4 regions of the Comamonas sp. CMM02 genome follow, and region 4 is predicted to be linked to each of the others. Evidence: riboswitches for the same ligand, from Rfam matches in the RefSeq annotation. Region 4 holds a riboswitch; each other region holds the start of a gene.

Region 1 (7,730 bases), on a different contig from region 4:
GCTTATTGAGGCTGCCTACGGGATAACTACAGCCCAACTGATTGAGGCTCTAAATAAGCTTTGGCATGCTCAAACTTATGGGTTGAGCGAAGCAATGACGGCTTTGAAGAACGCACATGAAGTATTCAAGGTTGAGCTCGAACGTCTGTCCGAGTCTGGCGATATGGAGTTCAAGGGGAAGACTCCAGGCGATTTCTTCCGGGAGATTACCGAACGCTTGGGGCTCACTGAGAAAATACAGAAAAATACAGAGCGTGTCATGGGTCTTGGACTTTTCGATGTGCAGCAGATCACAAACCTGCCCCAAGCATTCTTAGACGACTTCTCTTGGTCACCCGGGGAGGATTCAGAGTTTCTGGCGGAGGGAGTGTTCAAGGGATGGCCGCTGCGAATTCAACCTATTTTTCGCAGACCGTTCATTAAAGTCAGCGGGAAATACCTGTGCTTCGATCTGCAATGTTTGTTCGATAACTTTTACCGTCAGATCGAGAAGAGAATTTTTCTGCGCTCGGAGATGGAAAAGCAACGCTGGATCGCAAACCGTAAGGACATCTCCGAAAGATTGCCTATTGATCATTTTTTGTGCCTCTTGCCGGGCGCAACAGTTTTGCCAGAGGTGTATTACCCGATGGTTGCAGAGCAAGGCAAGCGACGGAACTTTGCAGAAGCTGACTGCATATTGATATACGACGACCATCTCTTCGCCATTGAGGTGAAAGCCGGTGCATTTACCTATACGTCGCCCTCTAACGACTTGCCGGCCTACGTGAAGTCGTTGCAGGCGCTGGTGGGTGCACCTGCGCAACAAGGTGACCGATTCTTGGATTACCTGGACAGCGCTGACGAAGTGGAAATCTTCGACGCGAAACACCGGGTGGTCGGATCGCTGAGAAAGGCCGACTTTCGGGTCAAGACGATCTGCGCGGTGACGCTGGACCCGTTCACCGAGCTTGCTGCCCAGTCCCAGCATTTGCACGCAGTGGGAGTTGAACTTGCACGTCGACCAGTCTGGTCGCTATCGATCTCTGACTTGCGGGTGTATCGCGATGTCTTCGCAGGGCCGCTTGAGTTCTTGCACTTCGTGGAGCAACGTATGCGTGCGAGCATATCGAGCACACTGCGCCTAGACGACGAACTGGATCATTTTGGTCTCTACCTTGCGCACAATCAGTACGCCAAGTATGCAGAGTCTCTGGCGGAGAGTAATGCTAGGGTGCAGTTCAACGGCTATCGCTCGTCCATCGACAGGTTCTATACTGAAAAATTGCTTGCACCAAATACGGCGCAAGCACCGTTGCAGCAAGTGCCGCATCGACTTCACGAGATCATCAATTTTTTGATGTCACAGTCGCAGTCAGGCAGATCACAAAATGCAAGTTACCTACTCGACTTACCATTTGACGTTCGCGCAGCACTAAATGATTGGATCGATTCGGAGTTAGCAGATGTCGTTGCTCGGGGCCGCTGCGTACCGATGTCAGTGGTAAAGGAAGGACGCCTGACAGTCGTGCTGGGGATCAAGCGCGTGGTGGCCATGGCGCACGACAAATCTGTTGAGCACTGTCGGACAGTCATGGCTGCTTCAGGCGAAGATGCCCGTATGCTTCTAGAGCTGACCTATGACGATTTAGTGCTCTGCGAGCTGTCGATGACATTAGTAACGTTGAAGGGCTTGTCTAATGCTGAGGTCGAAGTCTTGCGTGAACAAGCCAAGACACTCAAGGAGCGACGAGTTGCTCGGTCGACGGTAGAGTTCGGAAAAATAGGTCGCAACGAACTGTGTCCCTGCGGGAGCGGGAGTAAGTACAAACGCTGTTGCCTGAAATGACAACGTCGTTGTCGTGGATGCATTGGCGTGGCCCGCTAAGCAGTCGCTGGCGAGAGGCTGCTTCTGGCCGTTCTGCGACCGTCGCAATTCGACCCTTTGCAGCCATTCATTGCGTAATTGCACGACAGGCAGAAATCGGAGTTCAGCGGTCACCTGGCGTTGTTTTTCTGGTCGGTATTCACGACCGTCAAGATTCGAGAATCGCAGGAGGGGCGGCTAGGGCCAGTTGCAGGGACAGCACCAGCCAAGACATGCTACGCCAATGGAGGTCGGTAGGACGGATCTGCCTCACGCAAGTTGAAGCGCGCGCAATCGAGGTCGTTCTTGTTGAACAGGGAGGCGAAACACGTTTCGAGCATGATGCTTTCGAATGACAGGTGCAGCGCTCCGTGCTTCGCGAGGCTTTTCAGGCCGCTCCTGATGTCGGAGTTGGGCTTCACTAGCCGCTTGGCCAGAATGACGGGCGAATACTTCTTTAGCAGGCCATCAATTGTTGTCTTAACGTACTTTTTCGAAAGCGAAATATCCATCGCCTCACGGATGCGCGCATCGAATTCATGGACCAGCGCCTCATCCGATTCGGGGGGGCTGACGGTGGTGCGCCTTGCGGCCTCACTCATCGCACGCAGGAACGCGGGTAGGCGCGGCAGCGTGGGCTCGACCGACCATGTTTCGTGATGGTCGAGAAATTCCGGGAATTCACCCGAGTTCAGTACTGCATACAATGCATTCCTAGCCGCGTCAGTAATCTCGAACGGCGGAGAGAGCTCGGCCCGGCCGGTTCGCTCGACCGCGACCTTTGTATAGGGCACTTCCTGCGCACCCCCCTCGACCACCTCGTCGATATGCAGCCAGTAGGGGTGGTAGCGTTTGTCCGGGTGCCCGCTGCTAGTCGATGTCCAGCAGAGAATCCAGCGGTCAGACCGCACCATATCGGATTCGAGGAACGACATTGAGTTTTTAACCGTCCCGGGCGAAACGATCTGATCGGTGTATGCGATGTTGCCGAGCCCCCAGCACACGTAAATTTCATCGCCGGACACCGGTCGGTAAGCATCCAATGCGGTAGCACGCGCATCGTTGCGAATTACGCCCTGCTTGATCGCGCGATCCCAAAGCGCACGCAGTTCAGCGAGGCGCGCGAGTTTAGCCGAAGTGGTCGGATAGGCCATTGCTGCCTGCTGTCGGTAGTCATCCACCCGCGCGCGCAATTCGAGTAGCGTCCGCGCATCCTCGACAAGGAAACCGGCTTCCTGTAGTCCTTCGGCGCTCAGGCCGTTAGCCGTCAGGTTGAAGCTGCCGACCGCTGCACTGTGCTCTCCGAGGTAAATCTTGGCATGCAAGTTGTCGAGGAAATGGACGTGTTCCCAGCCGATCGCTTCGGCGATCTCGACGATCGCGGCGGGGTTAGTGCCGACAGTCGGAGATACCACGATGTCTTGGAGTTTCTCGGGAACGATATAGGCTTTCCAATCGATTCCGACGTACGCGACTGCAATCTGGATCGGTGAAATCTCACGCAGCCCACACTGAATGTCACTGCCGTGAATGAACTTCATAGTTTGAGAACCTTTTATTGATCAATATGTTGTCGTGGTGACATCGATGGGCCTGTCACCGGTCGTCATCAGCATGTGACACGCGTGGAGGGGTGGCGACCCCGCGAGCTCGATGTCGTCGGTCACCCTAATGTTGGGTTGACGACGTGCGATGCGACTGACACGATACCTTGCTATTGGGCCGTTTCCAGCGCCAGCAAGAGACTGCAAATTGAGATGTTGAACGTGTCGGCGCTTTGGGATCATTGCTGATACTCGAATGACGGAGCGGGTCGACCGTTGGGCGACTCAAGATGACCGGACTGCGACAGTCGCAGATCGACCCATTGCTGTCATTTAATGCGTATCCCTGTCATCGTCGCTCCTGGTTGTTGGCTCAAGAGTTGCATGCGCTTGTTGAGGTCAAAGAGCATTTCCATGAACGTCTCGTTGAAGTAGCTGCGCATATACAAGCTCATACCTGGAGCGAGGTCATCTGGGAATTTGATGCACTCGCGCATGGTAAGACTGAGATCCTCGCATGCAGCCAAGGTGTTATAGACGATCATCGCTAGGGCAGGCATCAGAGGAACGATGTTGTTAGCCCCTCTTTCTTCGTCAAACCAAACGTCCATATCCTTGAAGGCCGTCATTCGTTCTTGGATAGCGAAACCATCTTCCATAACCAGAAGAGTTTGAATGGGAGTTCCGCAGTGTACAAGGTTATCCCTAAACGCCCGGAGACTCATAAAAAAGCGAGTATGACGGCAGTACCAAGCGACCAGCCTGTCAGGCATCGAAGTACGCTCTTTGATTTGTTCGAAGCTGGCTTCAGCGCCGTTGTAAACAACGACCTTGGAAAACGTCTGCCGATCTTTGAGACTTCTCTTTTGCTGTGAAAAGTTGGAGAAAGTTACATCCTCCCATAAGCGGGATATCACCTCCTGCAAAAAGTCGAAGATTCCTCTGCACAAGAAGATCAGGTATTCAACCTCCGTGACAGCCATCCTTGACACACCCTCACCAAGTACCGCTCTAGAGGTGTGCAAGTGCTTGATCTTGGCTATTGAAGCGGTGAGGTTGAAAATGTCATCCATCAGCCCTCCAACCGCTTTCTTGACCGGAGGAAAGCTTGCTTGTTGGGCAATAAAGGTCAGGAAGTCAAACTTAGTATCGTTTGTTGATGCTGGCTCGGACCCGAAGTAGAACATTTCCGCCGGTCTAACAACCTGCATCTCCATCAGTTTTCCTCCTGCAGGCACCCACATACGCCACGCTTTTTGGCTATAGAACAATGTTGAGATGAGGAATCGTCCTTGGACGTTCTGAAGATCGATAAATGGGATGTCAGTGAGTGAGTAGGTCGGTTCTTCAGGCATTCAACAAGGCTAGTGACGTGAAACTGGCTGGAGTCTAATGACTTCCTTTACGAATAGAAAGTGGCGTCTCACTGACTGCTCGAGGTCGAATGCAGCCGCCTGTATCCCGTGCGTCCTAAACGAATTGGTCTGTAGGATGGTCTATAGGTTTCATAAATCTCGTCGCAAGGCGCATGAAATATAGGCTCGGGGCGGAAGCTGCTTTCCGCCAAATTCAGGGTTCAAAGCAACCCATAAAAGTCCCGAAAGGGGCTTTTTCATTGCTGAAATTGCTTGGTGCACCGTTTTTCCGATCACCTGCCGTTCGCTGCTAGCACCGGCAATCGACATACACGTCGCTTGCGCACGCCTGCCCCTTCGAAAAAGACGATGCACGCTTTGCCAAAGCGCCAGCTGTTCAATGGCGCTGCCGCTCGGTGCGGAGATTTGCCACGATATACTGCGCAGCTTATTGAATGAAGATGCTGTGCACAACTGATGTGCACCATGTTTTTATTCAATTTCGTACAACAGGTGCTCGGGTTCACTCCCGGGTTAAACGGGAACAGGGTGCAATGCCCTGGCTGCCCCCGCAACGGTAAACAGATAAATCCGACTCGAGGCTCTTGCATGCAGTGCAAGGGCCAGCCACTGATGTTTTACGTGGCCTCAACATGAGGTGCGCGGCAACATTGGGAAGGCGAGCGGCAAGCCCAAAGCCATCTGTGAGCCCGGATACCGGCCTGTTTGAACGCTGTGCAACATGGGGTTCACCCCCCTCTTCGCCAGCATTTGCAACGACCGTCTGCGGGGAGCAGCGTGATGGCAACAAGCTAGTGGCAGGACCAGATACCGGCCCACAACCCTAGCGAGATCTCATCAGCAGCAGGCAGGCGGTCAGCATTCTCTGATCACCATGAATCATTTCAAATTGCCTGCCGTTCTGATCGGCTTGGTGCCCGCCTCTATGGCTATCGCTGCTGAGCCTGCTGCTGTGCATATCGGCATTGAGCAGACGCAGGAGGCCATACCTTCCAGCACTTATGCACTGCCTGTACTGCCAACAGTTGAGGTCCTGGGCAATGTCGGCCTGGGCCTGTCGCAAGCCAGCACCTCCGGCAGCCGCACTGGCATTGCCACGCGCGACTTGCCAGCCAGCCTGGACTATGTGGACGAACAAACCTGGCAAGAGCGTGGCGACAGCCGCATGGCCGACATCATTGGCCGCACCGTAGGCATGACGCCGCTGTCGCCTACCAGTTACAGCAGCCTGAACTTTAGCGCACGGGGCTTTACAGGCACCAATTCGGTTGGAATTGCCGAAGATGGCGTAAAGCTGGGTGTGGCCTCCAGCACCACGCCCTACCCCAGTGATAGCTGGGGTTACGAGCGCGTCGAAGTGCTGCGCGGCCCAGCGTCTATTTTGTACGGCAGCGGCACCGTGGGAGCAACAGCCAACGTGGTACGCAAGCAGCCCACGCGCGAGCTGATGCGTGAAGTGATGGTGGGTGCTGGCTCGTACGACACAGGCCGTTTAGGCCTGGGCATGAGTGGCCCTCTGGGCGAAACGCTGAGCTACCGCATGGACGTGTACGGCCACACCAGCAGCGGCGAGCATGCAATGAGCCAATCCCACGGTAGCAAGTTCATGAGCACCTTGCGCTGGCAACCCAGCGGCGTACTACGCGCAGAGTTGCTGGTTGACAGCAGCGACCAAAAACCGGCCCGCTACTTTGGTACACCTACTCTCAATGGCCGCATCGTGAAGAGCCTGCTGGGCCGCAACTTCAACACGCAAGACAGTGCCATCAGCATCAAGGATCAACGTGTGCGGGCGCGCGTGGAGTACCAGCTCAACGACCAGCTGACCGTGCGCAATGAGCTCTACCACTTCAAGGCAGACCGCTACTGGCGCAATATTGAGGCGTACAGCTACCGGCCAGCAACTCAGCAGATTAAGCTTGCAGACTATTTGGAACTGTCGCACGACCTGGATCAAACCGGCAACCGGCTGGAAGCTGTCGTCAACGCCGGTACGCACAAGCTGGTGCTGGGATGGGAGGTGAGCAAAGCCAAGTTCCGCTTTGCCCGCAATGATTACGCCGGTAGCGACACCATCGGGGTCAATGATCCAAGATGGAGTCACTGGCCCAATACTTCGCCGCTGTTGCCCAACTTCCGTACAGAGGCCACTACGCATGACTTTTATGTCGAAGATGCCTGGTCACTGTCTGAACGCTGGCTGCTGCTGGGTGGCATCCGCCAGGGCGTGACTGATATGTCGCGCTACCCGGTATCTGGCGTGGGTGCTTTTGACACACGTTTGCACGGTACAGCTTGGCGCTTGGGTAGCACCTACGCACTGAACGCACACACAAACCTTTACGGCCAGTTCACGCAAGGGCATGACCCCGTCGGCAACATCCTGACGCTCAACACCACCAACAAACACTACAAACTGACAACCGCCCGCCAGGTGGAAGTGGGCCTGAAGCAGCAGTCTGCAAATGGACATAGCGAATGGACCGTCGCGGCCTACCGCATCGAGAAAAATGACATCGTCACGACCGACCAGCAAACGAAGCTGCAAACACAAGGTGGCAAGCAATACTCGCAAGGGCTGGAGTTGACTGCCGCGCTGCGCTTGACCCCACACTGGCGTATTGACGGCAACCTCGCGCTCGTAGATGCCCAATATGACGAGCTGATCAAAAGCGGCCAGGACCTCAGCGGCAAAACCCCCTCCAATGTGGCACGCCAAACTGCCAATCTTTGGGTGCACTACAACACCGTCAATGCCATGGGCTACTGGCAGGCATCACTGGGTGCGCGCGCTGTAAGTACACGCTTTGCGGACGATGCCAACACGTCCCGAAGCCCCGGCTATACCGTATGGGATGCTGCTTTGAGCTGGAACCCCAGCGCCCGCACTACCTACCGCCTGACGGTACGCAATCTGACCGATAAGCTTTACACCTACTCAGCAGTCTCTTCCGCAGTCTCTAA
Region 2 (7,730 bases), on a different contig from region 4:
TTATCCGCACCAACTGTCAGGTGGTATGGCGCAACGTGCGGCACTGGCGCGCGCCTTGGTCAATGAGCCGAAACTGCTCATCTTGGATGAGCCACTGGGAAAACTGGACTCTTTGACACGCCTCACCATGCAAGGCGAGTTGCTCAAATTGTGGCAAAAAGCAGGTTTTTCGGTGCTACTGGTCACGCACGACGTGGAAGAGGCGCTTTTCTTGGCCAACCGCGTGATAGTGTTCTCACCACGTCCCGCACGAACAGTGGCTGAGCTACAGGTCGATTTGCCTTATCCACGCCACCGCACCGATCCCCGCTTTGTACAGTTGCGCCAGCAGCTGCTGCGTGATTTGGGCTTGAGTGACGTGACCTGATGAGTCCTGATCGTGTTGCGCAGGATGCGCCTTGGCTGCTGTGGCTATTGAATGCCATGCAGTCGGGCCAAGAAGCACTCTTGCAAATTTTGCACAGTGTCGGGTTGACGCCAGACGTCGATGGGCAGCCTGCATGGCCTTGGTCACGACGCCTTGCCGGTGAGAACTTGCTGCTGGACGTTGGTCAAGCCCGTGCTATGGCGTGGAGCTTGCTGGCCGTCGTCGTGATTATCTGCCTGCTTGTATTGGCGACCTTGTGGTGGCGCCATTCCAAAAAACGCGGATCGCTGCTAGTGACCGCGCTGCTGATCGTTATTGCCACTCCGTGGCCACAGTCGCAGGTGATTTGGACTCCTGCCAGTCCCAGCAGCTTTCACCACAATCCGCTGCCGTTCAGTGATGCGGCTATTGCAAGAGGTGCAGTGCACTATCAACGTCTGTGCATGGATTGTCATGGTGCAACAGGTAATGGCCAAGGCCCCATCGCTGCCCAACAAGCGGTATGGCCCCCAAGCTTCACGGGCCCATTGCTGTGGCGGCGTACCGATGGCGATTTGCTTCATACCGTGCGACAAGGCGTTTTTACGCACAGTGGTCAGCAGCGCATGCCTAGTTTTGCATCACAAATGACGGTGGCACAAACGTGGGAATTGCTGCATTTTTTGCGAGCGCAGGCTGCAGGGCAGCTGCTGCAACTGTCGGGCAACTGGGTCATGCCGATTGCATTGCCGAATATGCAACTTCACTGCCCGGGCCAAACTTGGCAACAGGTCAGTGATCTGCAGCAGCAGCGTGTTCGTTTGGTCGGTTTGGCCGATGTAAAAAGTGTTTTGCCTGATCCACGCATGCTCACCGTGTGGCTGCCTCCTGCAGATCAAAGTGCCAGTTTCATTCCCGCGCAAATCGATTGCATCGTCGCTTCGGCGACGGAAGCACGGCAGGCATTGTTCTGGCTGACAGGAACGGAAAATTTTACGCAAACGCAGTTATTGGCCGATAAAGCTGGCTGGTTACGTGCGCGCAATGACCGTGGTGCAGACAGTTGGAGTGAAGCAGATTTGGTATGCCGTGTGAACGAAGTGGTGCAAGGAGCGACACAAGAAGATAGCTTGACCCGGTTGCTGCGCAGCATGGACAGCCAGCCTCTTGTCTATGTCAAAGGCGGGAGCGTACATGGGCTGCAGTGATGGGGGCGTTGTTGCATAAATCGCTGTGCCGCAAACCGTAGGCTAGCGGCATGAGCCCTCCCAACAGACCTCGCTACCGGACCACGAACTGGAAAAGCAGTACAACGCCGCCCTCAAGGCCCGTCGATCAATGTCAATTTGGTTGGACAAGCGCATGGCCTGGTTTGCCACTACCAGCGGCAAACGCGGGCGAAGCCCGGGATTCTCTGGGCGCTTGGGGCGCAGTATCTGAAAGCGCTGGATTGGCTACCACCGGCGAAGTCTGGTGCAAGCGAAGATGAACTGCATCAAAAGGCGGGACGAGCGAGTGATGTCTCGCACCTTTGAGCGCCAAGTCAACGAGCTGCACATCCGAGCAGCCACATTGAATCGATTGACTGAACTGGGCCGCCCTCAGACGGCCGGGGTTTGGGGTAACTCGCCGCAAACTGGATTTATGCAACCACGCAGATAAAAACAAAAGCCCCGTCTATTGCTAGACGGGGCTTGATTTCTTGGCGGAAGGGGCGGGATTCGAACCCGCGGTGGGGATTAACCCACACACGCTTTCCAGGCGTGCGACTTAAGCCACTCATCCACCCTTCCTGGCAACATAGCAATGCTACGTGCTGAATGTAAAAGCCAAGCTGATGCTTGGCTTTGTATTTTCAAGCAAAAAGAAGAAATTGTGAATACTTCTTGGTGCTTCAAAACAAGTTCAATTGTAGCGCAGTTTGGCCGCATGAAAATGAAAGTGGCGCGCCTCACCCGTGGCGTTCAGGCGAAACCGCCGTTGGCACGCACGATCTGGGAATTGACCCATCCACCATCCTCGCTGGCCAGGAATGAAACCACTCGTGCAATGTCTTCGGGATGCCCCAGACGCTCCAGTGGTGTGGCCTTGCTGAGTTGAGCAATTTGCTCATCGCTCTTGCCACTGAGAAACAGCTCTGTGGCAACAGGGCCAGGCGCCACGGCATTGACCGTAATGTTTCTGCCGCGCAACTCGTTGGCCAGAACATGCACCAATCCTTCAACGCCAGCTTTGGCTGCAATATAGGGTCCGTATTGCGGGAAAGACTTGGCAATCACGCTGGTTGAGATTGCAACAATGCGGCCGTTGGCCTGCAGGTGCTCAGCTGCATGGGCCAGGACCAGAAAAGCGCCTCGCAAATTGGTATGAATGGCGCGGTCAAAAACCTCGATGCTGTCAGCAGCGATGGGTGCCAGGGGCATCGCACCAGCGCTATGCACAACGACGCTGGGGGTGCCGAAGGATTCGAGCGTGGTGGCAAAAAGCCGCTGCACCTCGTCGGGTTCAGATACGTCGGCCTGTACAGCAATGGCTGCGCCGCCAGCTTCTTCAATCGTCTGCACCACTTCCTGTGCCTTGGCAGTGTTGCCAGCGTAGTTGACGACAATGTTGAAGCCATCAGTTGCCAGGCGCAGGGCAATGGCACGGCCAATGCCTCGCGAAGCTCCCGTAACAATGGCGGTCAGTTTGGGGGGTGTGATGCTAGAAAGCTTATGCATGATCAATCCTTGAAATGGCAGCAGGCGCAAGAGCACAAGACAACCGCAACGCAACCCCAGGCATGGTGGCAAGCGTTGCCTTGACAGCTTGATCTGTGAAGGCAGCGCTAGACACATTCTGAGGCTCAACTGCAAAAAATCGGTTTACGTTCATGGCTCAATGCTTACGGTGAATGCGAGAAGGTGCACTGAGGCACGGCGCTTTTCAGTCCAAAGAGCGTGTTGCTCGTGGGGCATGAACGCAATGATCGTGATTGACTGCAAATGAATAAATGGTATGAAATTGACTTGTTAATTCAAAAAAAGCCAACAATCAATATTTCATGGATCGCTTCAGCGCTTTGCAACTTTTCACTCGCATTGTGGAGCTGGGCAGCTTTACTCAGGCAGCCAGCGCTTTGAATATTCCACGCGCAACGGCAACGCATGCCATCAAAGAATTAGAAAAAAAGCTGGGTGCGCGCTTGCTGGATCGCACCACGCGGCAGGTCAAACCTACTTTGGATGGGCAATCTTTCTACGAACGCAGCAAGCAGATACTGCTCGATCTGGAAGACGCACAAGCGTCTCTGAGTACGCATATCAAAAACCCCCATGGAACCCTGCGGCTGGATTTGCACGGAGCGCATGCCACGCTGATCATCTTGCCGCGCATTGGCCAGTTCAGGGCACTGTATCCACAGATTGACGTGGTCATCAGCAGTGGCGACCGCCTGGTCGATCTGGTCAAGGAGGGTATCGATTGCGTCGTACGCGCAGGCCATCCGCAAGACTCTTCGCTGGTTGCTCGCAAGCTGGCCGACATGCAGGAAATCATCTGTGCCAGCCCTGAATATCTGGCGCGACATGGCATGCCTGTACATCCCCGTGAACTGCAGGCACACCAGGGTGTTGGATTTTTCTCCAGAGGCAGCAGCAGTCGCTACCCTTTCACGGTCATTGTGGATGGGCAGGTCGCCGAATTTGAAGCGAGCGGCTGGCTCTCAGTCAACGATGCAGAGTGCTACACCAGTGCAGCACTTGCCGGTTGTGGACTGATACAGGCCCCCCGCTTTCGCCTGCAAGAGCACCTGCAAGCCGGGCGTCTGGTGCAAGTGCTTGAAAAATGGATGTGTCCTGCGCGTCCGGTTTTTGCGCTGTATCCATTTCACCATCAGCTTTCACCCAGAGTGCGGGTGTTTATCGATTGGGCCTGTGGTGTGTATGAAGACAGGTTCACTCCAGCGCAGGCTGGCTAATGTCACCTCAAGCATTGAAATGTGGTTCCGAACGCCGGGGGCTTGTCTGAGGGGGTGCTGCGCGCCATGTGCGTGCATTCTTTCGCTGGCTCGGGTGCTGCTGCTTCCAAGGCCTTGTGCCTTCAGGCGCACTCGCGATATGTGCCAGTTTGCAAGTACTGCCCATCTGCAGCGAAGGCCTCCAAAAGCGGCTGATATGGGCGTTCAGGAGATGGGCTCAGCACAAGGCAACGTTGTCGGCATCCAGTGACGGTGGGCGTAAAAGATCTTCGTTCACCCCCATCTCCAGGCTGGCGCGCTCGACAGCTTGCCAAAGTGTCGCTGGCATTTGCAGTATCTCTTCAGGGGACTCAGCACTGGCAATCCAGGCACTGATTTCACGGTGCTGTTCATGGGTCAGCAAGTCAAGATTCAGCATTTCGTCGATTGTTTTCATTGTTTGGCGATGGGTGATTTTTAGACGGACACTCATCCAAGATGGTGCCAGATGCTGTCAAAACTAGAGCCGCGTGCTTGCCAATTACCAATTTAAGGCCGGGAATGCGAAGTATTGCCTCAACGGCCTTACCTGCCTCACAGGGCGCTTGGCACGACTGAACTCCAATGGCCGCAATGTCGTGCACATGGCCAAGAGTGTTTTTGCAGCGCCAGTCTGGCAGTGGGGATGCGCGGCACGGTCTCTGTGCACCAGATGTCTGGCATCTGACTCTTATAATCAGCGCCTACGAACGGGAGTCCTGCCGCGCAAACGCACGGCGGGGTGAAACGGGAAGTCCGGTGACCTCAAGGCTTTGGCCTTGAACATTCCGGCGCAGCCCCCGCTGCTGTAAGCCTGACAGACACACTTTAATGCCACTGGATGACATATCCGGGAAGGCGGTGTGCCCTGAATGACGGCGAGCCAGAATACCGACCTGTTCGAACGCAGTTGTATGCCACGGGGTGTGGGCCGTTTGCTGACAGGCCCAGTCTCACCTCATTGTGTGGCCCAGGCCCGCCGCACACATCTCCTCCTCCTTGCATGCCTTTCATCGTGTAATGGCTCGGGGAGAGCATGGACGAACAGTTCAAACAGCTGCATGCCGGGCGCATGCAGGAAAAAAAGGCACAGGTTCTGGCCGCAGTAGAGCGTGCCCAGACAGAGCGTGGCATCGTTGTGCTGCTCACAGGCCATGGCAAAGGCAAGACGACTTCTGCATTTGGCATGCTGTACCGCGCACTGGGACACGGGCTGCGTGCGGGTGTGGTGCAGTTCATCAAAGGCACGCACGCTACGGGTGAAATCACGTTCTTGCACCACCTTGGTCTGCTCGGTCAAGGGCCAGCGTCTCAGGTGCAATACCACGCCATGGCAACAGGTTGCACCTGGCAGCGCAGCGACTGGGATGCCGACAAGCCCGCAGCCGATATAGCGTGGCAGGCAGCGCAACGCATGCTCTGTGATGACAGCCTGCGTCTGGTGGTGCTCGATGAATTGACTTTCATGCTGCAGTACGGCTATCTGCAGATGGAGCACGTACTGCAAGCCATCAGAAACCGGCCACAAGGGCAGACGGTGGTGATAACTGGTCGCTCTGCGCACGCGCAGCTGACAGCGCTGGCAGACACCGTCAGTGACATTGCAGAGACCAAACATGCATTCAAAGCCGGGGTCAAGGCACAAGCGGGCGTAGATTTCTGATGCGCTGGACTTTGCCTTCATGCGCGGTCGTGGCATTTTTGTGTGGGCCTTTGTGGGCTGATACGGCTCAGCTGCCAACTCTCATGTCCACCAATATCTGTGCCGATACCCTGGCATTGAGTCTGGCTGATCCTTCGCAAATTCTTTCGCTCTCGCGTCAGAGCCAAGATGCGCAGCGCTTTTCCATGGTGGCCCAGGCTAAAAAATTCCCGTCGAACTTAGCTACCGCAGAAGATGTGCTGCACAGCAAGCCGCACATTGTGCTGGCCTCGCGCCGCTGGAATGCCCGCCACCAGACGGCACTGCTCAAACGGTACAACGTCCAGATCGTGACCGTGCCATTTCCCACCGATTGGGACGGCATCTTCAGCAGCACCCGCCAGATAGGCAAAGCCCTGGGCAGAGAGCCGGCCGCGCAAGAGCTGCTGGAGAGTCTGTCGCTGCGTTTAGCGCAATTGCACCAAACTGCGCGCCCGTTCAATGCCCTGTATTTGCGGCCCAATGGTGGAAGTGCTGGCAAGCAGACCCATGTGGATGCGGTGCTCACGGCCGCTGGACTGCGCAACCACGCCACAGCACTGGGCCTGCATGGATGGGGGCGCATTGATCTGGAACGCATCGTGCACAACCCTCCAGATATTTTCATCACCCCCGGTCTGGTCAACGACGTGGCATATGCCCGCTCTGGACTGAGCCGCCATCCACAGATGCAAAAGCTGCTCCAGCGCATTCCAGTGGTGGCCTTGGCGCATAACGACTGGGGTTGCAGCAACTGGCTGTTGATTGAAGCGGCAGAGTCGGTAGCCGCGCAGGTGGATGCCTTGCAGCTGCCATTGACCAGCACTCAGACTCTGGCGCACGAGGTGGGCAAACCATGAATGCAATCCCCGTGCGAGCTGGGCTGTCAAATTTCTCGAATGCCTGGGTTTTGAATGGTGCTCTATTGGCAGTGCTGCTGATGCTCAGCTGTATCTCGCTGGGCATCGGCTCGGTGTCCATCGGCGTCACCGACTGGTGGTCTGTGATCCTGCAGCAGCAGGCCACTGATTTGGCGCTGCGGCACCAGTCAATCATGCAGGAAATCCGCCTGCCCAGGGTCGTGCTGGCAGTGCTGGTGGGCATGTCGCTGGGCATGGCCGGGGCAGCTTTGCAAGGGCTGCTGCGCAACCCGCTGGCCGAACCGGGTCTGCTGGGTGTCAGCTCCAGCGCTGGTTTGGGCGCCGTGCTGTGCATCTATTTTGGGCTGTGGCACTGGAACGCCTGGCTGCTGCCCACCGTGGCTATGGGCTGTGCAGCAGCGGCAACCACGGTGCTCTACCGTATTGCCAGCAAAGGCGCGAGCAACCTCACCTTGATTTTGGCGGGTGTCGCCATGTCGTCGCTGGCTGCTGCCTTGACATCTCTGGCGATCAATCTGGCACCCACGCCCACCGACATGCAAGACATCGTGCTATGGCTGATGGGGTCTCTGGCAGACCGCAGTTTTGATGAGGTGCGCCTGTGTCTGCCGTTTATCGCGCTGGGCCTGCTGATACTGGCCTTCAGTGGCCGCCAGCTCGATGCGCTGACGCTGGGTGAAGATGAAGCGGCCAGCATGGGCGTGAATTTGCCGCGACTGCGTGCACAAATCATTGCAGGCACCGCGTTGTGCGTGGGGGCCAGCGTGGCGGTCACCGGCTCCATTGGCTTTATCGGGCTGGTGGTGCCGCACCTGTTTCGCGGTCTGGTCGGGTATCGACCTTCAC
Region 3 (7,730 bases), on a different contig from region 4:
GCCTTTTTGACTCTCCCAGTGGCGAGCACGCAAGTCTGCCCCCAGACTTTTCAACGCTTCGCGAGAGCTCTCGCCCTTCCAGTACGACTCCAGAGCGAACTTCAGTTCGCGCTGAGCTCCGATACGGGGAAAACCTAGGTTATGAATGGTCGTCATTTGATTTTTCTTTGCCAAAAGTTGCAATGACCGCATCGTATTTGGCTAGATCAATGACGTAAAATGGTCTTTTCTCACATATAGATGAATTTCAGACATATATATGCTCGACCGCATCCATCTATCCATCATCAAAGAGGTGGACCAGCAAGGCACACTCACAGCCGCAGCTGACGTCCTGTGCTTGACCCAGTCGGCACTCAGTCACAGCATTAAAAAACTGGAACAACAACTGGGCACCACCATCTGGACGCGCGAGGGGCGCAACGTGCGTTTAACCCAGGCGGGGGAATATCTCTTGGCAGTGGCCAATCGCGTGCTGCCACAGCTGAACTTGGCCGAAGAGCGCCTGATGCAATTTGCACAGGGTGATCGAGGAGCCCTGCGCATTGGCATGGAGTGCCACCCCTGCTACCAATGGCTGCTGAAAATTGTTTCGCCCTATCTGGCGGCCTGGCCCGACGTGGATGTGGACGTCAAACAGAAATTCCAGTTCGGTGGAATTGGTGCCTTGTTCGGTTACGAAATTGACCTGCTGGTCACTCCAGACCCTTTGTTCAAACCCGGGCTGCATTTTCAGCCCGTCTTCGATTACGAACAGGTTCTGGTCGTCGCCAGCAACCACCCACTGGCTACAGCCGAGTTTGTAGAACCACGGCACTTGTCCAAGGAGGTGCTCATCACCTATCCGGTCGCCACAGACCGCCTCGACATTTACAACCAGTTCCTTTTGCCTGCAGGCATTGCACCACGCAGGCATAAAACGATTGAAACCACAGACATCATGCTGCAGATGGTGGCCAGCAACCGTGGAGTGGCCGCCCTGCCCCGATGGCTGGTGCAAGAGTACGCCAGCAAAATGCCCGTGCGTCCTGTGCAACTTGGTGCACGCGGGATTGCCAAGCAAATTTACCTGGGGGCCAGAGAAGCGGACTTGTCCACCGACTATTTGCGTGCGTTCATTGAGCTGGCTCGCCAGCCACTGCAAAAGACGCTGGAGTCATGAACACCCAGTCTGTTACCAATGGCTACAAAGCCATGCAGCTTGTGGCCTGGAATGTGGCTAGAGGCAATCACCCAGAGTGGATGTGGTGAACTGCCCCCCATTCCCCATTACCCCTAAAGAAGTTGGGCGCAAGCACCGCTCAAATCCCGGCCAATCGCTGCCTCAAGACACACGCGCAGCGTGCTCAAGAACACCTTTAAACGGTCTCGCAATCGATTGAATTCAAAGCAAAAACGAGGTTTTCAACCGCCAGACTTTTTCGCCATCAGTGCAGATTCTGGGGGCTGCATACCACCAAAACACAAGACAAGGCAGTCCGCCAATCCTTTTTAAACCGCTTAGAATTCACCCCGTTGGTGCACTTGTCTGCGCTCTCAGGCAAGTGTTAAACGGGAATCAGGAGGGGCGTTCAAACGCTCTAACCTGAACTGCCCCCGCAACAGTAAGTGCGGCGTGAAACTCATGGTTCACACAGTGACACAAACAGCCACTGAAGATAGTTCTTCGGGAAGGCGTGTGACTTATGCCCCCAGTCTGGATACCGACCAACACACGGTGTTACCCGCCTTGAGCAGGTAACACGTTTCTCAAACCGTACAGGCGGGGACGCCTGGGTGGTTGAATTTGCCTACCGCACGCACTTCTTAGCGCACCCGCATCCATGCGGGATGCCTGCTTGCGTGCTCTGTGCAATCAACGCCCATCCTCGCCAGACTTGGTGCTCTCGTAGGCTTCATGATCAAAATCTTCTCCAAACCTAATTGCGTTCAATGCTCCATGACGCTGCGCACCTTGGATCGTCAGGGTGTCTCGTACCAAGTAGTTGACGTTTCACAAGACGCGGAGGCAGCTGCACAAGTTCAAGCATGGGGCTACCGCCAAGTGCCTGTGGTGCAGTTTGGTCAAGAGCATTGGAGTGGTTTCCGCCCTGAACGACTAGCCGCAATCTCTGCCACTACCTGAAATGGCTCGCTGGGTTTTCTATTCATCGAAAACTGGCAACACCGCACGATTGCTGAGCAACGCAGGCTTGACTGGACTGCGTATTCCACGCAGCCCAGACGAAGAGATGCCCAAAGTGGATGCTCCATTCATTTTGGTGACCCCTTCGTTTGGTGACGCGACAGGCAAGGGAGCGGTTCCCAAAGCTGTGATTCGATTTCTCAATGCCCCAGAGCATCGCCAATGGTTGCGAGCTGTGGTCGCCTGTGGCGACCGCAACTTTGGGGTCACTTTTGCGCAAGCTGGTGATGTGATTGCGCACAAATGCCAGGTACCACTGCTACACCGCGTTGAAATGGCGGGCACTTCCAGCGACTGGCTTCGCCTGCAGCACATCCATCAGCACTTTCCTCTCAATTCCAACGCCATGGATGCTTCGTTATGACCCCTATCTCTCCGACTAAGCTGGATTTCCATGCATTGAATGCCATGCTGAACCTGCCCGACGACAAGGGACAGATTCAGTTTGATGCAGACCGTATGGCGGCTCGCCAGTACTTCCTGCAGCACGTCAATCAGAACACCGTATTTTTCCATTCGCTGGAAGAAAAACTCGACTATCTGCGCACAGAAAACTTCTACGAAGCCGAAGTTCTGGACGCTTACAGCCCCAGCTTTGTAGAAGCTATCTTCAAAGCAGCGTTTGCCAAGAAGTTCCGCTTCCCGACCTTCCTGGGTGCCTACAAGTACTACACCGCCTACACCCTCAAAACCCGTGACGGCAAGCGCTATCTGGAGCGTTTTGAAGACCGCGTGGTCATGGTGGCACTGGCACTGGCACGCGGTGACGAAAAGCTGGCCATGCGCTTGATGGAAGAAATCATTGCTGGCCGCTTTCAGCCCGCAACGCCCACCTTCCTGAACGCGGGCAAGCGTCAGCGCGGTGAGCTGGTCTCGTGCTTCCTGCTGCGCCTAGAAGATGACATGGAAAGCATTGGCCGCGGCATCAACTCCGCGCTGCAGCTGTCCAAGCGCGGCGGCGGTGTGGCCTTGCTGCTGAGCAATCTGCGCGAACTGGGCGCCCCCATCAAAGGCATTGAGAACCAGTCCTCCGGCGTGATTCCTGTGATGAAGCTGCTGGAAGACGGCTTCTCTTACGCCAACCAATTGGGTGCACGCCAAGGCGCAGGTGCGGTGTATTTGAATGCCCACCACCCCGACATCATGCGTTTCCTCGACACCAAGCGTGAAAACGCTGACGAGAAAATTCGCATCAAGACCCTGTCACTGGGCGTTGTCATTCCTGACATTACGTTTGAGCTGGCCAAGCGCAACGATGACATGTACTTGTTCTCGCCTTACGACGTAGAACGCGTCTATGGCAAGCCGTTTGCCGACATTTCGGTCACCGAGCACTACAAGGCCATGGTGGACGACCCGCGCATCAAGAAAACCAAAATCAAGGCGCGAGAGTTTTTCCAGACCATCGCTGAAATTCAGTTTGAGTCGGGCTACCCGTACATCCTGTTTGAGGACACGGCCAACCGCGCCAATCCGATTGCTGGGCGCATCAACATGTCCAACCTGTGCTCAGAAATCTTGCAGGTCAACACCCCATCCGTGCTGGATGAAGATCTGGGCTACAAAGTCATTGGCAACGATATTTCCTGCAACTTGGGCTCGCTCAATATTGCCACGGTCATGGACAGTGGCAAGCTGGGTGACTCGGTAGAAACCGCCATCCGCGCACTGACGGCTGTCTCGGAAATGAGTGCAGTGAACTCTGTGCCTTCCGTGCGCCAGGGCAATGATGACAGCCATGCAATTGGCTTGGGCCAGATGAATCTGCACGGCTACCTGGCGCGCGAGCAGATCCATTACGACAGCCCTGCAGCAGTGGAGTTCACCAGCGTTTACTTTGCTGCGGTGGCCTACCACTGCCTGCGTGCATCGTGTCTGGTTGCGCAAGAGAAAAAACAACGCTTCGTCGGGTTTGATCAGTCCAAATACGCCACCGGCGAGTACTTTGACAAGTACATCACTCGCGACTGGCTGCCGACATCTGACACCGTGCGCGCGCTGTTTGAGAAAAACTCCATGGCACTGCCAAGCCGTGCCGAGTGGGAGCAGCTCAAGCAAGATGTCATGGCACACGGCCTGTACAACCGCAATCTGCAAGCTATTCCACCCACAGGCTCGATCAGCTACATCAACAATTCCACCTCGTCGATCCACCCTATCGCCTCGCGCATTGAAATTCGCAAGGAAGGCAAGATCGGTCGCGTGTACTACCCTGCCCCGTTCTTGAATAACGAGAACATGGCGTATTACCGTGATGCCTATGAGATTGGCCCCAACGCCATCATTGATGTGTACGCCGCAGCCACGGAACATGTGGACCAGGGCCTGTCGCTGACACTGTTCTTCCCCGACACCGCCACAACGCGCGACATCAACCGCGCCCAAATCTACGCCTGGAAAAAAGGCGTGAAGACCATTTATTACATCCGCCTGCGTCAGCTGGCTTTGGAAGGCACAGAGGTCAAGGCCTGCGTGTCTTGCACCTTGTAATTGAAAGACAAAGAGAGAGTCATGACATTACTGACCCAAGCCATCAACTGGAATCGCATTGAAGACGAGAAGGATCTGGAAATCTGGAACCGCGTGACAGCCAATTTCTGGCTGCCAGAAAAGGTGCCACTTTCCAATGACATCCCTTCATGGGCCACACTGCGCCCCAATGAGCAGCAGTTGACCATCCGTGTGTTCACCGGTTTGACGCTGCTGGACACGGTGCAAAACCAGATCGGCGCACCATCGTTGATGCACGATGCAGTCACACCCCACGAAGAGTCGGTGCTGTCTAACTTCACCTTCATGGAAGCGGTACACGCACGCAGCTACTCGTCGATCTTTTCCACCCTGTGCTCGACCGCAGAGATTGATGAAGCGTTCCGCTGGTCTGAAGAGAATCCTTGGCTGCAGAAGAAGGCAGAGCTCATCTTGAATGAGTACAAGGCCATGGAAACACCGCTCAAGAAAAAGATTGCCTCAGTCTGTCTCGAGAGCTTCTTGTTTTACTCCGGCTTTTACCTGCCTCTGTACTGGTCCAGCCGCGGCAAACTGACCAACACCGCCGACCTGATCCGCCTGATCATCCGCGATGAAGCCGTGCATGGTTACTACATTGGCTACAAGTTTCAGCTGGCGTTTGCCAAGCTCTCGGCTGAAGAGAAAGAGGACATCAAAGCGGCCGCTTTCGGCATGCTGTATGACCTCTACGAGCTGGAGTGCCACTATGCAGCAGAGCTGTACGACCCCGTCGGCTTGACCGAGGACGTTAAACGCTTCATGCATTACAACGCCAACAAGGCGCTGAGCAACCTGGGTTTTGAGCCCATGTTCCCTGATGACCTCTGCCAGGTAAACCCAGCCATCATGGCTGCACTCAGCCCCAGCGCTAACGAAAACCACGATTTCTTTTCCGGCTCAGGCTCTTCCTACGTGATAGGCAAGGCCGTAGCCACCGAGGATGAAGACTGGAATTTTTAAACGCTGAGCACTTGCAATAATCGGGGCGCTAGAAAGATAAAAATACAGGAGTCGTGCAAATGCCAGACTGCTTGTACTTTCTGTCCGCCCTTGCATGATTGCGCACGCAGCGGCTAAAGCCCGTGGGCTCGCATAGTGCTGCAAATCCCAAGAATGCCTCTGTGCCTCCAGCACCGAGGCATTTCTTTTGCCTGCTTCAGTCGCGCAAGCAAGGCTCAAGCAGCTCAACGCACGCGCGCTGAAGCACATAACGGCACAACAAAAAAGCCCCAAAGGCATGGCCTTATGGGGCTTGGGAACAGGTGAAAGCGTTTACTTCAGCTTGGTACCGCAATTGCCACAAAAGGCATCAGTTTGGTTAACTGGCTCATGGCACTTCGTGCAACTGGTCTGCTCAGAGACCTGATCGGAAGTCACATCCTTGGCAGGTGGCTGTGCATCGACCTGCAGTGCAGCGGCAGCTGATTCTTGCTCCTGCTGCTCAGCGTCCATCCGTGCAACGGCCTGTGCATGCTGCTCCGCCTCTTGCTTCAATCTTGCCGCTTCACGTTCTGCAGCCAAAGCAGCTTGCACCTTGGCTTGCTCTGCAGCCGCAGCTTTTCGGGCTTCGTTAGCCGCTGCCACTTCTTGTGCTTTGTCAGCAGCCATTTGCTTGGCGCGTTCAGCTGCAGCCATGGCTCGCTCCTTGGCATCTTCTGCACGTTTACGCACATCGTTCCAAACGCCGTTCAACGCGGCCTCCGCTTGTACGCTGTCTACGCTGGCATTCGCCTGCAAATACAGCAGGTTCTGGCCCATTACGGCAACCTGCCACAGCAGCGCAGCCACAACGCCCAGCAAAACACCCAGGCCCAGCAAAAGGCCGGTGACCGAGCCCATTGCGCCCATATTTGAAAGAGCACCAAAACCCATCATGCTCAGATAAGCAAGGTTCACACCCATCACGCTAGCGCCCATGCCCGTCAAGCTCATTGCGGCGGGCAGCAAGCCCATCAGCAGCAAGCCGCTGATGACCAGCATGATGAAATACAGCACGACCTGCATCAGCACCACTTCAACCAGACGGCTGCGAGCAATACCAATCACGCTGGCAAGCGCCGCCTTGAAGGCTAAGCCGCTCCATACTGCGGGTGCGAACAAGGGCATGATCACGCACATCCATGCCACGATCAGCACAGAAGCCACCACGATCAAAACCGGGTGCGCCACGAAAGCCAGCACCGCACCGAGCACTGGAATTTTGCAGATGAAGTAAATGATGGCTGCAACCAGATAAAACAGCAGCGCTGCTATCAAAGACAGCAGCATCAGCCCCAAAAATTTAGGCACGCACAGCAGTCCAGCAAACGCTGCATCACTGAATCCACGCACAGTAATGTTCTGCGCCTTGTCCATGAGCATCACACCGACAGCGGAGATGCCTGAAAAAAAGACCACTACCACCACCAGCATGGACAGCCCGAACAATAAAACGCCCGCCATCCCGCCCACACTTGAGGCCAGCCACTGGCTTGCGACAGTCAGCAGTCCACACAGAACCATGGTGATGAAACCCATCACCAGGGGGCGCCACTGCGTCAGTCCCTCACCCGCACGCGCCAGTGCAGCAAATTGAATGTGCTCAAACCTAGAACTCATACCGCCTCTTTTTCTTTATTGAAAATTAAAAATGACCTGCTAAAGCAGCATCAAGCCGCTACCGCCTGCACGCAGAACGCAGGTTTTCATTGGAACAAGGCGCTTTGTCACGGGCATGAATGCACCAGCAAACCAACGCAATGGAGCGCCAAACACGCTGTGCTTGGCCGCTTCCTTGCTCTGCACGCACAAGTGCTTAAATTACAAATTACCGCGAATCGGGCCAGCTTTGACGGTGTAGCGCTCCACGCCTGCTGGCAGGCCCTGAGCCACTTGCTTTTCTACCTTTATCGGCTGCCCGCCAGGGCTTTTTGTCTCACCCGAAGCCGTGTTCACGCGGCGTGCCTTGACATCTGCCGCAGCTTGCTGCACCACAATGCTTGCACTGCCCCGGTTATCAGCCAGCGTGTTCGCCAGTCCTTTGATTTCATCCATT
Region 4 (7,730 bases):
GCTTTCGCAGCCAGCACGCACAGCAGGACGTGCGCCTGCATGGTTTGTGGCTCCCCCACCGCAACCCCGAAGCACCCGTGATGCTGTATCTGCACGGTGCCCGCTGGAACGTCACAGGCTCTACGCTGCGCATGCGCAATATGCACAGCTTGGGCTTTTCGGTGCTGGCCATTGATTACCGGGGCTTTGGCCAGACCAAACCCAAAGAGCTCCCCTCTGAAATCACCGCACGCGAAGATGCCTTGGCCGCATGGCAATGGCTAGCGCAGCATCACCCCGATCAGCCTCGCGTTATCTTTGGCCACTCGCTCGGTGGCGCCATTGCGATTGACCTGGCCACGCGCGTCAACGATGAGCAAGCGCTGATTGTGGAAGCCACTTTCACCAACATTCGTGACATGGCGCGTGGTTTTCAATGGGGCTGGCTGCCTGTGGGGCCGCTGATCACGCAAAAGTTCGACTCGCTGTCCAAAATCAAGCAAGTGGGCAGCCCCGTGGTCGTGGTGCATGGCAGTGCCGACGCCCTGATACCGCAGGCGCAAGGGCAGCAGCTGTATGAAGCCGCCATCGGGCCCAAGCAATGGGTTTTAGTAGATGGCGGCACCCACCACAGCACCAACAGCGCAGGCCTGCCCCAGTACCGCGCTGCATTAAGCCAGCTGCAAAGCTTAAAAAATCCATAGCTGCTGGTGCTTGCCAGACAAGCATCAACAGCATTTTTGGCATCTGTTCTATCCAAGCGACACCACGCCCAGGTGGTTCTGCTAGCCTGCGCAAGACCGTTGGTCGACGGTCTTTTGTTTGCTACCTGGTACGTGTCTCTGTGTCATCTTCTCCTGCTTCGGTTACCGCATCTACTGCGGCCATGTCCCCGCTTTTCATCATCGGCTTGCTGGCCCTGCTGCTGGGCTTTCAGCCGCTGACCACCGATTTGTACCTGCCCGCCATGCCACTGCTGGCGCAGCAGCTCGATGCCTCCGTGTCACAGACACAAACCACGTTTTATGCACTGATTTTGGCCTTTGGCTGCTCACAGCTGGCATGGGGCCCTGCGTCTGACCGCTGGGGCCGTCGCCCCATCTTGCTGACAGGCATTGGCTTGTATGTGCTGGCAGCTCTGGGCTGTGTTTTCGCCCCCGACATGGATGCCTTGATCGCTTTTCGCGCACTGCAGGGCGCGGCCATGGGGGCGGTTGTCATGGCCGCACGCGCCATCGTGCGTGATCTGTACCAGCCTGTGCAAGGCGCTCAGGTCATGTCCAAAGCCTTGTCTGGCCTTGGCGTGCTGGCCTGCTGCAGCCCTTTGATTGGCAGCTGGCTGGCCATTCATGTGGGCTGGCGCTCCACCATGGCGGTGCTGGCTGTGGTGGGTATTGCCACCTGGCTGCTGGTGTGGCTGCGCTTTCAGGAAAGCATGCAGCACTTCAATCCACACGCACTGCAGCCACAGCGGCTGTGGCACAACTGGAGCGCCATTGTGCGCAACCGCACCTTTTTAGCCTACACCGCCACCACCACCTGCTCCTATGCAGGGCTGGTCGTCTTTCTCACCGGCTCGCCCTTCACGTTCATCGATGCACTGGGCTGGACAGCCACCGACGTAGGCTGGCTGCTGGCTGCCAATGGCGTGATCTATATCGGCGGCACCATGCTGTGCCGCAAACTGCTGCCACGCATGGGCGTGCGCAATACCGTGGCTGTGGCCGGTGCGCTGGCCATGCTGTGCGCCGTGCTGCTCATCGCGCTGGCTTTGGCCGATGTACGCAACGGCATGGCCTACGCCTGCGTGTGCCTGCTGTTTCCCATTGCCCACGGCATTCAGCAACCCTGCGGGCAAAGCGGTGCTGTCAGCACCTTCCCCAAAGCTGCAGGCATGGCCTCTGCCCTGAACGGCTGCATCATGATGCTGTTTGCCTTTGCCACCGGGCAAATTCTGGGACGCAGCTTCAATGGCACTGTGTACCCCTTGGTTTTCGGACTGGGATTCTGGTGTTTGGCCGCAGCCTTGGCATCATGGACGCTGGTGCGCCGCCACGGTGCCCCCAGCGCGCATTAAGGCACGCTGGTTTGGTTTGAACCGCTTTTCGTTTGCTGATCTTGACTGCCTCCACCCACACACTGCCCTGCATTGCCATTGCAGGCCCGACCGCCTCTGGCAAAACCAATGCTGCACTGGCGCTGGCCGCCGTTCTTGCTCAACGCGGCCAGGCCAGCGAAATCATCAGCGTGGACTCTGCACTGGTCTATCGCACCATGGACATCGGCACTGCCAAGCCCTCCGCCCAAGAGCAGGCGGCGGTGCCCCACCACCTGATTGATATTCTGGACCCCCTGCAGTCCTACAGCGCTGCGGAGTTTGTTCAAGACACCCAGCGTCTGGCTGGTGAAATCCGTGCACGCGGCGCAATTCCACTGCTGATAGGTGGCACCATGCTGTACTTCAAAGCCTTGCTCGATGGCATAGATGACATGCCTGCCGCAGACCCCGAAGTACGCGCCCAGCTGGATGCGCAGGCTGCAGAAATAGGCTGGCCAGCCATGCATGCACAGCTGGCCAAGGTAGACCCGGAGACTGCAGCACGCCTGGCCCCAGCAGACAGCCAGCGCATTCAGCGTGCGCTGGAGGTGTGGCATGTCTCCGGTCAACCGCTGTCCAGCTTTCATCAATCCAAAAAAAGAGCTGAAAACGCACAGCCTGCGTTCGATTGCACCCTCTTTTCTTTAGAACCCAATAACCGCGCCTGGCTGCACGAGCGGATTGCCCAGCGCTTTGACGACATGCTGCAAGCCGGCTTTCTGGACGAGGTCAAGGCCCTGCGCGCACGCGGCGACCTGCACCTTGATGTCTCCAGCATGCGCTGCGTGGGCTACCGTCAGGTGTGGGAAGAGCTGGACTGGCAAGAACGTCAGGGCAAGCCGAGCATCAACATGCATCTGGTGCGTGAAAAAGGCATTGCCGCCACCCGTCAGCTGGCCAAGCGCCAGATCACCTGGCTGCGCAGCATGCCCCAGCGCCACACCATTGCCTGCGATGACCCCATGGCCACCATGCATCTGGTGCAAGCAGCCTTGTCTGTGGTGCAGGCTGCCCAGGCACCCTCCAAAGCCTGAATGACCTCATGTGCAGGGTGCTCAACCTACGTTCTGACACACGGCTGCGCCTTGTGCAGGCCTAGGATGCATGTATTTGCTGGATCAAGGAGCCGCCCATGCCAAGCCCCCGCTTTTCGTTATTACCGCGCTGTCTCAGCTATGCAGCGCTGGCTGCCAGCCTGCTGATCTTGTCTGGCTGCGCGCAGGACCATTACTACCAGCCCTCTGAAACATCAGCCAGCCAGAAAAGTGGCGTAACGGTGTACGGTGAGATTGACACCAGCGTAGTGCGTACACGCTAGCTAGCCCTAGAGCCTGCAGCTACAGGCCGTCAGCATTGCGCTGCGACGGTTACCAAACGCTACGTTATCATTCACTAACTGCTCCCAATAGGGAGCAGTTTTTACGTGATCGGTGCCCACAAGCTGTTCTAGCAAGGGTTAAACGGGAAACAGGTGCGCTACACCCACTGGTGCCAGCCATGCCTGTGCTGCCCCCGCAACGGTAAATGCGATTAACTGCGTCATCAAACCACTGGAGCCCTGGCTCTGGGAAGGGGACGCAGCTGCCTGACCAGACAACGCATGAGCCCGGAGACCGGCCGAAACGTACTTGAGCGGATGTGCTGCGGGGTAGCTCAGACGCGCACAGCATCCGCTGTGCGCTGAGCACCGGCCACGCAGCCCATCCATGTGCGGCACACCACATCTTGCGGGGACGCAAGCCGTGGTCAGATGGGTCTTCTTCATGTCATTCCGTTTTTCCCGGTGCTCACTGGCTGTGAGCGCCGCCTTGTCCGTGCTTGCGCACGGTGCCAGCGCCCAAGAAACTTTCAACACCCCGGTGACCGTGTCTGCTACCCGCATAGACATGAGCGACCAAGATGCGCCCTACGCCTCTGAAGTCCACACCCGCAGCGATATTGAACGCTCTGGCGCCAGCTCGCTGTTTGATTATCTGGCCCAGCAAACCTCGCTGCAGGTCACACCCAGCTACGGCAACCGCTACGCCCCCCAAATCAGCATGCGTGGCTACGGCAACGATGGCTTTCAGAACCTCGTCATCTCCGTCAATGGCCGCCGTCTGAACAATATCGACATGGCACCGCAGCTCATCGGATCGATTTCCCTGAGCGACATTGAACGCATTGAAATCACCAAGGGCAGCGGCGCTGTCATGTTCGGCGATGGCGCTACTGCCGGCACCATTCAGATTTACACCAAACCCCACAACGGCGTCAGTCTGGAGACCTATGCCGGCAATTACGGCAACCGTGGCGCGATTGCCACTGCAGGCCTGGTGCGTGAAAAGTTTGACCTCTCAGCCACGCTGGACCACAGCAAGGCCGGCGGCTTCAGCGACAAAGATCCTTCGGGCCACAAAGACCAGTCAGAAGCCAACACCTGGCGTTTCGCCGCTGGTGTCAAGCCCGTCGACAACCTGCGCTTGGACTTTGAAGCTGGCTCCTCGCACATTGATACGCGCTACCCCAGCTCACTGACACTCAAAGAGTTCAATGCCACGCCGGGCATGAACAAAAACAGCCTCTATACCCAGCAAAAACTGCAAACTGACCACTGGAGCCTGGGCGCTGACTACCAGCTCAACACGCAATGGAAGCTCTCTGCGCGCCACCACGCCGAGGACAAGTCTTCGCTGTACCCAGCCTCTAAGTTCGCCTCAGACTACCGCTACATCTCCAACGAGCTGGCCTTGCAATACCAAAATGATGCTGTGGTCATCAACGCAGGTTTTCAGGATTTTGATGGCGTGCGCTCACAAGTGGACAACCGCACGACCAAAGACAATCGCGCACTCTTCCTGCAGGGCCAGTACATGCTGGATGCGCTCACGCTGTCGGCGGGTGTTCGCCGGGAACAGGTCACATACCGCTACAGCCCAATCGCAGGCCAGTCCATTGAATCCGACAAACGCCTGACCTCTTGGGAGCTGGGCGCCAACCACCGCCTGTCGCCCCAGCTGGCCTTGTTCGCCAACTACAGCGATGCCTTTGTTACCCCCGATGTGGATCGCTTTTTCACCACAGACTGGATGACCGGCATCACATCCTTTAATGGTTTCATTGAGCCAGCCAAGGTACGAACGCTGACCGTGGGCGCCAACCACAACACCGAGCGCAACCGTCTGAAGTTGTCTGCTTTTTACGCGAAGCTTTCCGATGAAATCTATCTGGAACCCTTCTCGTTCAAAAACACCAACATCGACAAATCGCACAAATACGGTATTGAGCTGCAAGACCGCCTGCAAATCTCGCCCCGCGTGACTGGCCATATCAACTACGCATGGACGCGCGCCATCATTGACCGCGAGAACGATGGCGCCGGTGCATTCAACGGTAAGGAGCTGCCTGGCGTCTCCCGCCACAGCATTGTTGTGGGCCTGAATGTGCGTGTGGCAGAGCACGGCAACCTGCACCTGTCGCACACCTGGCGCAGCAGCACATGGGCAGCGGGTGACTTTGACAACAACAACGTGCAAAAACAGCGTGCGTTTCAAAGCACTGATGTCACCTACCGCCACCAGCTGGCCAAACACTTTGAGATGTACGCAGGCATCAGCAATCTGTTCGATCGCAGCAACGGCATCTGGGTGCGTGACGACGCCATTTACCCAGTGAACTTTGAACGCACCTGGAAACTGGGTGCGCGCATTCAGTTTTAAGCACCTTCACACAGGCTGATGTGCATGTCGCAATCCATGCAACATGCATAAAAACAGCTGCCAGCGCTTATGAAAAAAAGCACTGGCAGCTGTTTTTTTTAGCTCATTGCTTTGCCAGAGAAACTTCAGGGCAACGCAGCAGGCCTGCCTGCCAAAGCGGTCTCACTGCCCGTGCAGCGCCACTTCCTGCTCCACCTCGGCATGCATTTGATGCATGCGGCTCGAAGGTGCTTTGCCCAGCAGGCTGAACACCACCACCGAGATCGATGACAGCACAAAGCCGGGGATGATTTCGTACATGCGAAAGATCGGATACACCTCTTTGTGGGGCACGCCATACATCTTCCACAGCAGCACCGTGACGGCGCCCACAATCATGCCGGCCAACGCGCCATTACGCGTCATGCGGCTCCACAGCAGCGACAGCAGCACAATCGGGCCAAACGCGGCACCAAAACCGGCCCATGCATAGCTCACCATGCCCAGCACCATGGACTTGGGGTCTTGCGCAATCACAATCGCAATCACCGCAATCGCAAACACCATGGCACGGCCAAACCACACCAGTTGCTTGTCACTGGCTGTCTTGTGCAAAAAGGTTTTGTAGATGTCTTGCGTGAGGGCGCTGGAGCACACCAGCAACTGGCACGACAAGGTAGACATCACCGCCGCCAGCACAGCAGCCAGCAGCACGCCCGCAATCCACGGGTTAAACAGCAGCTTCACGGCCTCCAGAAACACCGTCTCTTCATTGGCATTCACCATGCCCGCCACATCAGGGCGCTGGCCAAAAAAGGCAATGCCAAAAAAGCCCACGGCCACCGCACCGCCCAGGCACAGCATCATCCACGTCATGCCAATGCGGCGTGCCTTGGGAATGGTCTTGACCGACTCAGCGGCCATAAAGCGCACCAGGATGTGCGGCTGACCAAAGTAGCCCAGCCCCCACGCCAGCAACGAGACAATCGCCACCACGTCCAGCTTGCCCACCATGTCAAACGCACCGGGGCGTGTGACCTCAATCACCGCTGCCGATGCAGCCACACCGCCATCGGCGTAAATCACCATCAGCGGGGCCAAAATCAGCGCCGTAATCATCAGCGCAGCCTGAATCGTGTCAGTCCAGCTCACGGCCAGAAAGCCACCAATGAACACATAGGCCATGGTGGCCAGCGCCCCCACCCACAGCGCAGTCTGGTAATCCATGCCAAACATCGACTCAAACAGCCGCGCCCCAGCCACCACACCGGAGGCGCAGTAAATGGTGAAGAACACCAAAATCACCACAGCAGTGACGATGCGCAGCAAGCTGCTGGTGTCTTCAAAACGGTTGGTAAAGTAGTCGGGCAAAGTCAGCGCATTGCCCACCTTCTCGGTGTACACCCGCAGCCGGGCCGCCACAAAGCGCCAGTTCAGCCACGCCCCCATACACAGACCTACGGCAATCCAGGCTTCTGACAGGCCTGACAGGAACACCGCACCGGGCAAGCCCATCAGCAGCCAGCCACTCATGTCAGATGCACCGGCCGACAAGGCCGTCACCACACTGCCCAGGCTGCGCCCGCCCAGAATGTAATCCGAAAGATTGGTGGTAGCGCGGTAGCCCATCCAGCCGATCAGCAACATGCCAATCAGATAGATGGCAAACGTCACCAGCGTCGGTAAGTTGGCTGTCATTCGAATCTCTCCTCCAAGTCTTATCAATGGCGACAGGGCTGCCGCACACGTTCACGGCACTGCAACCGTGCTGACACCCAGATACAGCCATCCAACTGGCACAAGGAATCCGAACGGGCGCTCACCACAGCCCCGTGCACCAGGCATTCAAACCTAGTGCAAACCCTTAATTTAAACAGGTGTTGCCACCGCCCGACGAATGGTCACTCCTATGCCGTCCGTCGCCGGTGGACATTGCTGCGACAGTCAACTCCCCATTGCCAAAGCACCCTTGCTGC

What was found. A riboswitch is a leader RNA that binds a small molecule or an ion and turns the genes downstream of it on or off. The one in region 4 is predicted to bind cobalamin.
Region 1: another riboswitch for cobalamin. It lies ahead of IB213_RS13090 (TonB-dependent siderophore receptor); the one in region 4 lies ahead of IB213_RS07400 (TonB-dependent receptor).
Region 2: another riboswitch for cobalamin. It lies ahead of cobO (cob(I)yrinic acid a,c-diamide adenosyltransferase); the one in region 4 lies ahead of IB213_RS07400 (TonB-dependent receptor).
Region 3: another riboswitch for cobalamin. It lies ahead of IB213_RS11410 (glutaredoxin family protein); the one in region 4 lies ahead of IB213_RS07400 (TonB-dependent receptor).

The regions. Positions count from the first base shown of each region.
Region 1 covers NZ_JACUZW010000003.1:778,790-786,519, forward strand. The annotation lists gene IB213_RS18135 (YecA family protein) at 1-1,828, shown strand, start outside; gene IB213_RS13080 (phospholipase D family protein) at 2,083-3,387, opposite strand; gene IB213_RS13085 (hypothetical protein) at 3,720-4,745, opposite strand; cobalamin riboswitch at 5,240-5,486, shown strand; gene IB213_RS13090 (TonB-dependent siderophore receptor) at 5,641-7,730, shown strand, end outside.
Region 2 covers NZ_JACUZW010000003.1:215,217-222,946, forward strand. The annotation lists gene IB213_RS10490 (ABC transporter ATP-binding protein) at 1-367, shown strand, start outside; gene IB213_RS10495 (cytochrome c) at 367-1,554, shown strand; partial or broken gene IB213_RS18410 (IS5/IS1182 family transposase) at 1,605-1,762, shown strand; partial or broken gene IB213_RS18090 (hypothetical protein) at 1,787-2,008, shown strand; tRNA gene IB213_RS10505 (tRNA-Ser) at 2,050-2,139, opposite strand; gene IB213_RS10510 (SDR family oxidoreductase) at 2,311-3,066, opposite strand; gene IB213_RS10515 (LysR family transcriptional regulator) at 3,390-4,304, shown strand; gene IB213_RS10520 (hypothetical protein) at 4,522-4,740, opposite strand; cobalamin riboswitch at 5,018-5,237, shown strand; gene cobO (cob(I)yrinic acid a,c-diamide adenosyltransferase) at 5,359-5,985, shown strand; gene IB213_RS10530 (ABC transporter substrate-binding protein) at 6,069-6,863, shown strand; gene IB213_RS10535 (iron ABC transporter permease) at 6,860-7,730, shown strand, end outside.
Region 3 covers NZ_JACUZW010000003.1:402,692-410,421, reverse strand. The annotation lists gene metE (5-methyltetrahydropteroyltriglutamate--homocysteine S-methyltransferase) at 1-156, opposite strand, end outside; gene IB213_RS11415 (LysR family transcriptional regulator) at 260-1,162, shown strand; cobalamin riboswitch at 1,500-1,727, shown strand; gene IB213_RS11410 (glutaredoxin family protein) at 1,898-2,125, shown strand; gene nrdI (class Ib ribonucleoside-diphosphate reductase assembly flavoprotein NrdI) at 2,127-2,549, shown strand; gene nrdE (class 1b ribonucleoside-diphosphate reductase subunit alpha) at 2,546-4,675, shown strand; gene nrdF (class 1b ribonucleoside-diphosphate reductase subunit beta) at 4,697-5,656, shown strand; gene IB213_RS11390 (zinc ribbon domain-containing protein) at 5,969-7,294, opposite strand; gene IB213_RS11385 (lipoprotein) at 7,496-7,730, opposite strand, start outside.
Region 4 covers NZ_JACUZW010000002.1:482,441-490,170, reverse strand. The annotation lists gene IB213_RS07420 (alpha/beta hydrolase) at 1-683, shown strand, start outside; gene IB213_RS07415 (multidrug effflux MFS transporter) at 866-2,056, shown strand; gene miaA (tRNA (adenosine(37)-N6)-dimethylallyltransferase MiaA) at 2,098-3,111, shown strand; gene IB213_RS07405 (hypothetical protein) at 3,210-3,395, shown strand; cobalamin riboswitch at 3,489-3,714, shown strand; gene IB213_RS07400 (TonB-dependent receptor) at 3,841-5,775, shown strand; gene putP (sodium/proline symporter PutP) at 5,938-7,452, opposite strand.